4 regions of the Neorhizobium sp. T25_27 genome follow, and region 1 is predicted to be linked to each of the others. Evidence: predicted binding sites of a transcription regulator. Region 1 holds the regulator's gene; each other region holds the start of a gene.
The links. Region 1 encodes LexA, which represses DNA repair genes until DNA is damaged. Its sites were predicted from a motif close to TGTTCNNNNTGTGTTCNG; they were not measured.
Positions count from the first base shown of each region.

Region 2: a site for LexA is predicted at 1,326-1,343, ahead of C5J24_RS26525 (ImuA family protein). Genes of this name have one in related genera too.
Region 3: a site for LexA is predicted at 1,438-1,455, ahead of C5J24_RS03730 (ATP-dependent helicase). Genes of this name have one in related genera too.
Region 4: a site for LexA is predicted at 982-999, ahead of dnaE (DNA polymerase III subunit alpha). Genes of this name have one in related genera too.

Region 1 covers NZ_PVBJ01000001.1:1,241,889-1,244,089, forward strand. Annotated here, with positions in the region: gene C5J24_RS06165 (VOC family protein) at 1-629, opposite strand, end outside; gene lexA (transcriptional repressor LexA) at 830-1,549, shown strand; gene C5J24_RS06175 (ComEC/Rec2 family competence protein) at 1,530-2,201, opposite strand, start outside.
Region 2 covers NZ_PVBJ01000012.1:106,485-108,685, reverse strand. Annotated here, with positions in the region: gene C5J24_RS26530 (DNA polymerase Y family protein) at 1-352, opposite strand, end outside; gene C5J24_RS26525 (ImuA family protein) at 366-1,304, opposite strand; gene C5J24_RS26520 (metallopeptidase family protein) at 1,477-1,914, shown strand; gene C5J24_RS26515 (DUF1737 domain-containing protein) at 1,930-2,136, opposite strand; gene C5J24_RS26510 (CoA ester lyase) at 2,133-2,201, opposite strand, start outside.
Region 3 covers NZ_PVBJ01000001.1:750,983-753,183, forward strand. Annotated here, with positions in the region: gene C5J24_RS03730 (ATP-dependent helicase) at 1-1,398, opposite strand, end outside; gene C5J24_RS03735 (efflux RND transporter periplasmic adaptor subunit) at 1,677-2,201, shown strand, end outside.
Region 4 covers NZ_PVBJ01000005.1:335,665-337,865, reverse strand. Annotated here, with positions in the region: gene C5J24_RS17375 (ABC transporter ATP-binding protein) at 3-686, shown strand; gene dnaE (DNA polymerase III subunit alpha) at 1,225-2,201, shown strand, end outside.

The sequences.
Region 1 (2,201 bases):
TCGAGCGAAGCAGCCTCCGGCTTGGCCTTCGTCATCAGCACCTGCTCGGCCAGGGGCGCGAAATCGGAGGGCGCCGATGCCGACAGGATGATCTTGCTCAGTCCCATGACCGCATTGGAATGGTGCTCCAGTTCGCTGCGATCGGCCGGCAGGGGATTGATCCGCTGGCAGGAAAACATCAGGAAGTCGGGCGCCCGGTCATCACCGGCAAAAGCCAGCCGGAAGCTCGCCTGGGTTTCGGAACCGTCGGCCAAGGTCATCCCACGGGAAAATTCCAGCACGTCGCCTGCCGAGACGCCGCGCATCTTGAAACGCGCGTGATCGGCCATCGCGTCGCCCGTGGCGACAACGAGCGCCGAAAAGCCCTGCCTGTCGCGTCCCTTGCGGAAGGCCAGATCGCGTGCGGTAAAAACGTTGCCACGTTTGGCGGCGGCGCTTGCATGACGGCGATTGGCAACAGCCAGCGGCTCCAGATAGCTGCCATCCGAGAAGAATACACAAGCATTGGCTGTGCCGAAAGGATGAAAAGCGTCGGGCGCAACTGTAAAACCAAGCTTCGTGAGCCGGGAACGCGCAGCGGTAAGTCCCGCCACCGGCAGCACGAGATGATCGATTGGTCTTGCGTTCACGCGAGGGCCCCCGGAATTGGAATCGCAAAGCTACTTTGGCAGCGGGCTCGCGCCGCGCAAGTGGTGAGACCCGAGATATCTGGCACGCATCTATGAAGAAAAAATCATCATACTTCACAGAAATTTAGGGACTTGCAGAACACATATGGAACATATAGTGTCCGTTCTGGATTTGTTTCCGACTCTGAGGGTGCCAAAAGATGCTCACGCGCAAACAACAGGAATTGCTTCTGTTCATTCACGAACGCATGAAGGAATCCGGCATCCCGCCGTCATTCGACGAAATGAAGGACGCTCTCGACCTCGCGTCCAAGTCCGGCATCCACCGCCTGATCACCGCGCTCGAGGAGCGCGGCTTCATCCGCCGCCTGCCAAACCGGGCCCGGGCGCTCGAAGTCATCAAGCTGCCGGAAGCCTACTCGCCCAGCATGCAGCCGCGGCGCGGGTTTTCGCCGAGCGTCATCGAAGGCAGCCTCGGCAAGCCGCAGCCGGTAGCAGCCCCTCAGAAACCCGCCGCCAACGACGATTCGCCGAACGCCACCACCGTTCCGGTCATGGGCCGCATCGCTGCCGGCGTGCCGATCTCGGCGATCCAGAACAACACGCATGACATCGCCGTGCCTGCCGAGATGCTCGGTTCCGGCGAACATTATGCGCTCGAGGTCAAGGGCGATTCGATGATCGAGGCCGGCATTCTCGACGGCGATACCGTGATCATCCGCAACAGCAATACGGCCAATCCGGGCGACATCGTCGTGGCGCTGGTGGACGACGAGGAAGCGACGCTGAAGCGCTTCCGCCGCCGCGGCGCCTCCATCGCCCTCGAAGCCGCCAACCCGGCCTACGAAACCCGCATCTTTGGGCCGGACCGGGTGAAGATCCAGGGCAAGCTCGTCGGCCTCATCCGCCGGTATCACTGATCATCTGCCGGAGCGGTTCCGGCAATGAACTATCGAAACCCTGGCTTCGCCAATCATAGTGGCGGTGCCGGCTCCAGGGACGGTCTGCGCCCGCCATGGCGGCACGGATCTGCCAGCGCCGAATGTCGGTCGCGCCGTTGAGGGAAATCTCCAGGGCACCCGTCTTGCGAAGCGTGGCACCGTTGATCATCAGGGCGCCGGACCGGCATTGGTCGAAGCGGGCACGCGGCGCAATGACAAGACTGGCGGCGTCGCAGGCGGCACCCGCATAACGGCCGTCCTCGACAGCGATAACGATGCCCTTGCCCGTGCTTGCCGCACACCAGGCCGTCGGCTCGCAGGTGAAGCGGCCGACAGGCGCCTGTTTTATCCTCGACTTTGCCGTTTCCAGTTGCTGCGGAGTCAGTTCGCGGCGCTCGTTGGTTTTCTCGCCGGACGGCATGTCGTCGGGGGGCTTGTCCCTGGATGGCGACATTTCAGGCCTGGTGGGATCGCCGAGCAGAAGCGCCCTCTTCCATTGGTCGTAGACGAAGTCGGGCGGGCGGGCGCGATTGATGGTCACCCCTTCCCCGTCTACAAGTGCGACCATCGTCCCGTCTTCCGAGATCAGGATATCCGGCAGCGGCATCGACCGCTCATGCCAGGAAAGCAG
Region 2 (2,201 bases), on a different contig from region 1:
CCGGCGACGAGGAGATCGCCCCTTTGACGTCGAAGCCCATCTGCAGAAGCCGGCCCAGAATATCCTTCAGCAGGGTTTCTTCGCCACCGAAGAGATGGGCGCAGCCGCTGATGTCGAGAAACAGGCCTTCGCGGCCGTCCAGCGCCACCAGCGGGGTATAACGATCGCACCAATCGGCGATCGCCTCGAGAAGGCCGTGGTCCGCAGCGTCATCTTCGTCCACCACGTCGATCTTCGGAAACATGGCGCGCGCCTCCGCCAGCCCCTGCCCGCGCTTCAGACCAAGACGTTCGGAAACCTCGTCGAGCGCTGTGAGCCGCATGGCGTTTTCGCGCCGGCCGGCGCAGAGGATCGGCGGATGATGCTCAGGACGCCCTTTCGAACGCCACGACAGTCCCCAGAGCCGGCGCGCGATCCTGTCGGTCGGCAGATGCGGGAAGACGAGCGCCAGGATGCGCTGGCGGGTTGAGGAAAGAAAAAGCCTCTCCTGTGTCTTGGCCAAGGGAAAATTGACGGTCATGGGGGTTCCACTCCAGAAGTAGGGACAGAGGAGCCGGGTTACGGCTCTTCTCCAGGGTCAGCCTGAAAACGGGATGACCGATGCTGCCGCCAAGCACGGATCCATCCGGAAGATGCCGGTGAGCCGCCGGCGCCGGTTCGACAAGAAAGCGGAACGAGGCGTTGCTCGCCTCCTCCTCTCCCGCATGCCGCAACAAAAAGAGTGGCCGCGCCGCCGCCTTTGCCCTCAGACCCAGCCTGCGACTTTCGGTGAGCCCGAAATGCTTGGGATTTCCCCGGATTTCGAGAATGACGGCGACAAGAGCCCCGCTCGCCAATGCGGTCTCGGCAAGCCACAGGGCATCGTCCAACTTGCGTGGCGAGGCGTAAAGAATATCCCGGCGGCTCAATCCGAACTGTTTGAGACCGATGGAATAAGGAATTCCGGCCTCCTGCATGGAGACGACATCACAGATCCAGAGAAGCGGCGCCTCGCTCGGCTGTCTCGCCTTGAGGTGGGACGCCAGCGAGAGAGCAAGGCCGCTTGCTGCCCCGGCATCCCCCATCAAACGGGAACGGATTTCCGTGATGCCGTCGAGCGGCAGGCCACCTTCCAAGGCGGTATCCATCGGCGGTACGCCGAATGGCAGACGGGGTGGGTTGTTCTTGGATTTCCTGCCCTCCGGATCGGCAGCCGAGTCCGCCTGTTCCGCCGCGGCAAGCGCCGGCAGAGATTTTCCCTCCAATCTGGCGATCTGTTCGCGCAGGGCAAAAAGCGTCTCCTGCGCCGTGGCGTGCTCGGCCATGGCGTCAGCTCCATCTGTACATGTTCTCTTTATGTTCTTATGGATTCCAGAGCTGCCCGAAAGAGTCAACAACCAAATCCTGGGAATCTTTTCCTTGGATCCTAGGCCGATGATTCTTCACTCGAAAAATATCGCGGGAGGTACTATATGGGCCTGATCAGAAGGAGAGCCTATGGCCCGCATCGACCAGACCGACGATTGGCAGGATCGCCACGCACCGACGATCAGCACGTTCGAGTCGCTGGCAATCGAGGCCTATGGTCATTTACCGGAGGAATTCCGGGCTCTCACCGTCAACCTGACGATCGAGATCGAGGATTTCCCGGACGACGACGTTTTCGAGGACATGGCGCTCGAGACACCCTTCGACCTGCTCGGCCTTTTCGAAGGCCGCGGCATTTCCGAGCGGTTCAACATGGAAACGGGCGAATTGCCGAACCGCATCCGGCTTTATCGCCGGCCGATCCTCGATTACTGGGCGGAAAACGAGGAAACCCTGGGCGATATCATCACCCATGTGCTGATCCACGAGATCGGCCACCATTTCGGCCTCAGCGACGACGACATGGAGCGTATCGAGGCCAGCGCCGACGAAGCTGCCCAGCGCTGATCCCCTGACGGAAGCCTATTGCTCGCCGAGCTTCATTTCGGGGTCATATTCCTTGCCGTGAACGGTTTTCGTCACCGCCTGGCCGCACTGCATCTCGCCGGTCGTGGCGTTGAAGGCATAGGTCGGCGAGCCGGAAAGTTCCCACCCCTTGTTCAGCGCCGCCGTCACCTTGTGGCAGAAGGAGGAATCGTCGGGGCCGCTGAGGAAGCGATACAGTTTCATGGCGTTTTCTTTCTTTCAGCGATGATCCGGGCCGTGACGGCAAGTTTTTGGGCCTCCGCCAGATG
Region 3 (2,201 bases), 490 kb from region 1:
CCGCTCGAAGGCAAGGTCGTCGGAGGGCTGGCAGACCATGCGGAAATAAGCCATGGCGTCGCGGATCTCGAGCCGCTCGTAGAAGCGCGGACCGCCGATGACCCGGTAGTTGAGGCCCAATGTCACGAACCGGTCTTCGAACTCGCGCATCTGGAACGAGGCGCGCACCAGGATCGCCATGTCGTTGAGCTTATGTTTGCCGCGCTGGAGGTTCTCGATCTCCTCGCCGACAGCGCGCGCTTCCTCTTCCGAATCCCAAGCTGCATGCACCACGACCTTTTCGTCGTCGGGGTCGGAGCGGTCGGTGAACAGGGTCTTGCCGAGGCGGCCCTCGTTATGGGCGATCAGATGGCCGGCGGCACCCAGGATGTGTTCGGTGGAGCGGTAGTTGCGCTCGAGCTTGATCACCTTGGCGCCCGGAAAATCCTTCTCGAAGCGCAGGATGTTGTCGACCTCCGCGCCGCGCCAGCCATAGATCGACTGGTCATCGTCGCCGACGCAGCAGACGTTCTGCGGAACGTCCTTCGGCCGCTGCGCAAGCAGCCGCAGCCACATGTACTGGGCCGTGTTGGTGTCCTGGTACTCGTCGACGAGGATGTAGCGGAACTTGCCGTGATATTCCTTCAGAAGATCCGGGTTCTTGCGGAGGATCGCGATCGGATGCAGCAGAAGATCGCCGAAATCGCAGGCGTTCAACGTGCGAAGCCGCGCCTGGTAGGCTGCATAGAGTTCGCGGCCCTTGCCGTTGGCAAATGCCCGGGCGTCGCCTTCGGCAATGTCCGGCGGCGTCAGGCCCTTGTTCTTCCAGGTGTCGATCATGCCCCCGAACTGTTTTGCCGGCCAGCGCTTGTCGTCCAGCCCCTCGGCCTGGATGAGCTGCTTGATCAGCCGCACCACGTCGTCGGTGTCGAGAATGGTGAAGTCGGAGCGAAGGCCCGCGAGTTCCGCATGGCGGCGCAGCAGTTTCACGCCGATCGAGTGGAAGGTGCCCATCCAGGGCATGCCCTCGACCGCGCCGCCGACCAGAACGCCGACGCGTTCCTTCATTTCGCGGGCGGCCTTGTTGGTGAAGGTGACCGCAAGGATCTGCGAAGGGAAGGCCCGGCCGGTTGCGAGGATGTGGGCGATGCGGGTGGTCAGCACCCGCGTCTTGCCCGTGCCCGCGCCTGCGAGCACGAGGACAGGGCCGTCGAGCGTCTCGACCGCTTCGCGCTGTTCCGGATTGAGGCCTGCGAGATAGTCGGGCGCCCGGTGCTGGTCGCGGGCCGCCATGGCGCGCGCGGCGATGCCGAGGCCGCCGTTTCCGGCCGGCTGCGCCAGGGCGGGGGCCGGGCCCTTGCGCTGCGCCTGCTCAGGTTCTTCGTCGAAGAACGGAATGTCGTCGAAACTGTTCGTCATGCGGCCAATGTAGTGATTCGGACCTGAAAGACCAGAAAATGTTCTGCTTTCATTCCGACTGTTCACACAAGGCAAGGCCAAATTGTGAAGAGGCCGCCGGTTGCCCACTGCGAAAGCGGCGATTTTAGGAGTATATGTATGCCTCCGGCCTAACATATCCGTGAAATTCCGTGAGGTTACATTTTTGTAAGGTTGCCGAACACCCATTGCGTGAGCACCCGCAAAAAAGGATACTCCCGAGCAATAATGGCCTCCTGGTGCCGCCATCGGAGAATTGAATGCGGATTTGGAAACAGCTTCTGCTCTGTATCGTAGTCCTGGCCGGAGCGCTCGGCCTGTGGGTCTACCTGGTGCCGAGCGCCGGCGGAACCCTGACCAAGATGGGCATTCCCGGTGAAGTGATCGCCGCCGTCATTCCGAGAACCTCAGCCCAGCCCGCACCTGCTCCAGCGGGTGGTGCCAACGGCAATGCTGCGGCGCGTCCGCAAGGCGAGGGCGGAGCCCAGGGCGCCGTGCAGAATGGGCAGCGCGGGGCAGGCGGCCAGGGTGGGGGCCAAGGCGGCAACCGCGCGACGCTCGTCGTCGCTCAGCCGGTCGCGATCGGCACCGTCAACGACCGCCTCTCGGCGATCGGCAGCGGTCAGGCCATCCAGTCGGTCGTCGTCATGCCGCAGGCCTCCGGTACCATCAACGAGATCATGGTGACGTCGGGCCAGAAGGTCACCAAGGGCCAGGTTCTGGCCCGCCTCGACGACGAAGAGCAGACGATCGAGCGCGACAAGGCGCGGGTGGCGCTCGCCAGC
Region 4 (2,201 bases), on a different contig from region 1:
TCATGGCACCCAAAACCGTCTTGCAGCTCTCGGGCGTCGAACGTCACTATGGCCAGGGCGAGACCACGCTTTCGATCCTGAAGGGGGCTGATTTCGACCTTAAGACCGGCGAGATTGTCGCGCTGGTCGCCCCGTCGGGCACCGGCAAATCGACGCTTCTGCATCTCGCCGGCCTGCTCGAACATCCGGACGCCGGCGAAGTCTTTCTCGCCGGGCATGCCTGCAACGGACTTCCCGATGCGGAGCGCACTGCGATGCGCCGCAACCAGATCGGTTTCGTCTACCAGTTCCACCATCTCCTGCCGGAGTTTTCCGCGGTCGAGAACATCATGATGCCGCAGCTGATCGCCGGCCTCTCCAAGGCCGAGGCGAAGGAGCGGGCAAGCCAGCTTCTGGACTATATGCGCATCGGCCACCGCGCCGAGCACCGCCCTTCCGAACTGTCCGGCGGCGAGCAGCAGCGCGTGGCGATCGCCCGTGCCGTCGCCAACGCCCCGCGCGTGCTTCTTGCCGACGAACCGACCGGCAATCTCGACCCGAAGACCGCATCCTATGTCTTCGACGCACTGGAAGCCCTGGTGCGCCAGTCCGGCCTCGCGGCCCTCATCGCCACCCACAACCACGACCTCGCCAGCCGCATGGACCGCCGCGTGACGATCGAGGGCGGCAAGGTCGTCGAGATGTGAAGAGGCGGATATGCGTGCGTCTGGATCCTCGGGTCGAGCCCTAGGATGACGCCGCTGGGTGGTGTGCTCCGCCCCTTCCTCCGTCATCCTCGGGCTCGACCCGAGGATCCACTCTCCACACGCCGACCCATCCGGGCATATTCGAAACCTCCACGGATGGTCATCCAGTCCGGATGTATCCGCATGCGCCGATCCAACCGAAAATCCCACCATTAATGGCTTGTTTACCAGGTGAGGGAGGATATCGCGATATGTTTGTTTCCGGTCTGTTCTTTTATTGACTCTCAAACAAAATGAGAACAAATTAAAAACATAAGAGAACACGGGAGACGACGATGACTGACCTGCTTCGTGACATTGCCGCATTCGCTTCCATCGCCACCTTCGTGGCAAGCCTCTCCATGATCATGATGGCCATGTGATCTGGACCCTCGGCCGAAAGGCGTTGAGGGGGAAAATCCGAACTGGACTCTCAAGTCCCTGCGCCGGACAATAGCCTGATTCATGAGATGGATATGGCGCAGACATGGCAGACAAAATGGACGTAAAATCGGGATCGGAAGAGCTGGGAACCAGCCCTCAATTCGTTCACCTGCGCGTCCATTCCGCCTACTCGCTTCTCGAGGGCGCCTTGCCGCTCAAGAAGATCCTCTCGAAGGCGATCGCGGACAATCAGCCTGCGATCGCGATAACCGACACCAACAATCTCTTCGTCGCGCTGGAATTCGCCCAGAAGGCGATCGGAGACGGCCTGCAGCCGATCATCGGCTGCCAGCTGTCGATCGATATGGAAGACCAGTCGGACGAGCGGCGCAACAGCCACCAGCAGCTCGCCAAGCTGCCGGCGATCGTCGTGCTGGCGGCCAATGCCGTCGGTTACGAACGGCTCGTCGACCTGATCAGCCGCGCCTATCTCGGCGACGAGGGGCATCAGTCCATCCATATCAGCCGCTCCTGGCTGGAGGACGGCGGCACCGAGGGGCTGATCGCGCTGACCGGGGCCGGAAGCGGGCCGGTCGACATGGCTCTGAAGGAAGGCAATGCTACGCTTGCCGAAGCGAGGTTGCTGAAACTCAAGGAGATATTCGGCGACCGGCTTTACGTCGAACTGCAGCGCCACGGCGCCTACGACCGGCGCCACGAGCACAAGATCGTCACGCTCGCCTACGACCACGACCTGCCGCTGGTGGCGACCAACGAGGCCTTCTTTCCCACCAAGTCCGAGTTTGATGCTCATGACGCGCTGATGGCGGTTGCCCATAATGCGATCGTCTCGGACGACACCCGGTTCCGCCTGACGCCGGACCATTATCTGAAGAGCCGCGCCGAGATGGCAAAGCTGTTCGCCGACCTGCCGGAGGCACTCGAAAATACCGTCGAGATCGCCCGGCGCTGTTCTTTCGTCCTGAAAACCCGCAATCCGATCCTGCCGCGCTTCACCGGCGCCACCGACGATCCGGCGGAAGCCGAACGCGCCGAGGCGGAGGAGCTGCGCCGCCAGTCCGTCGAAGGTCT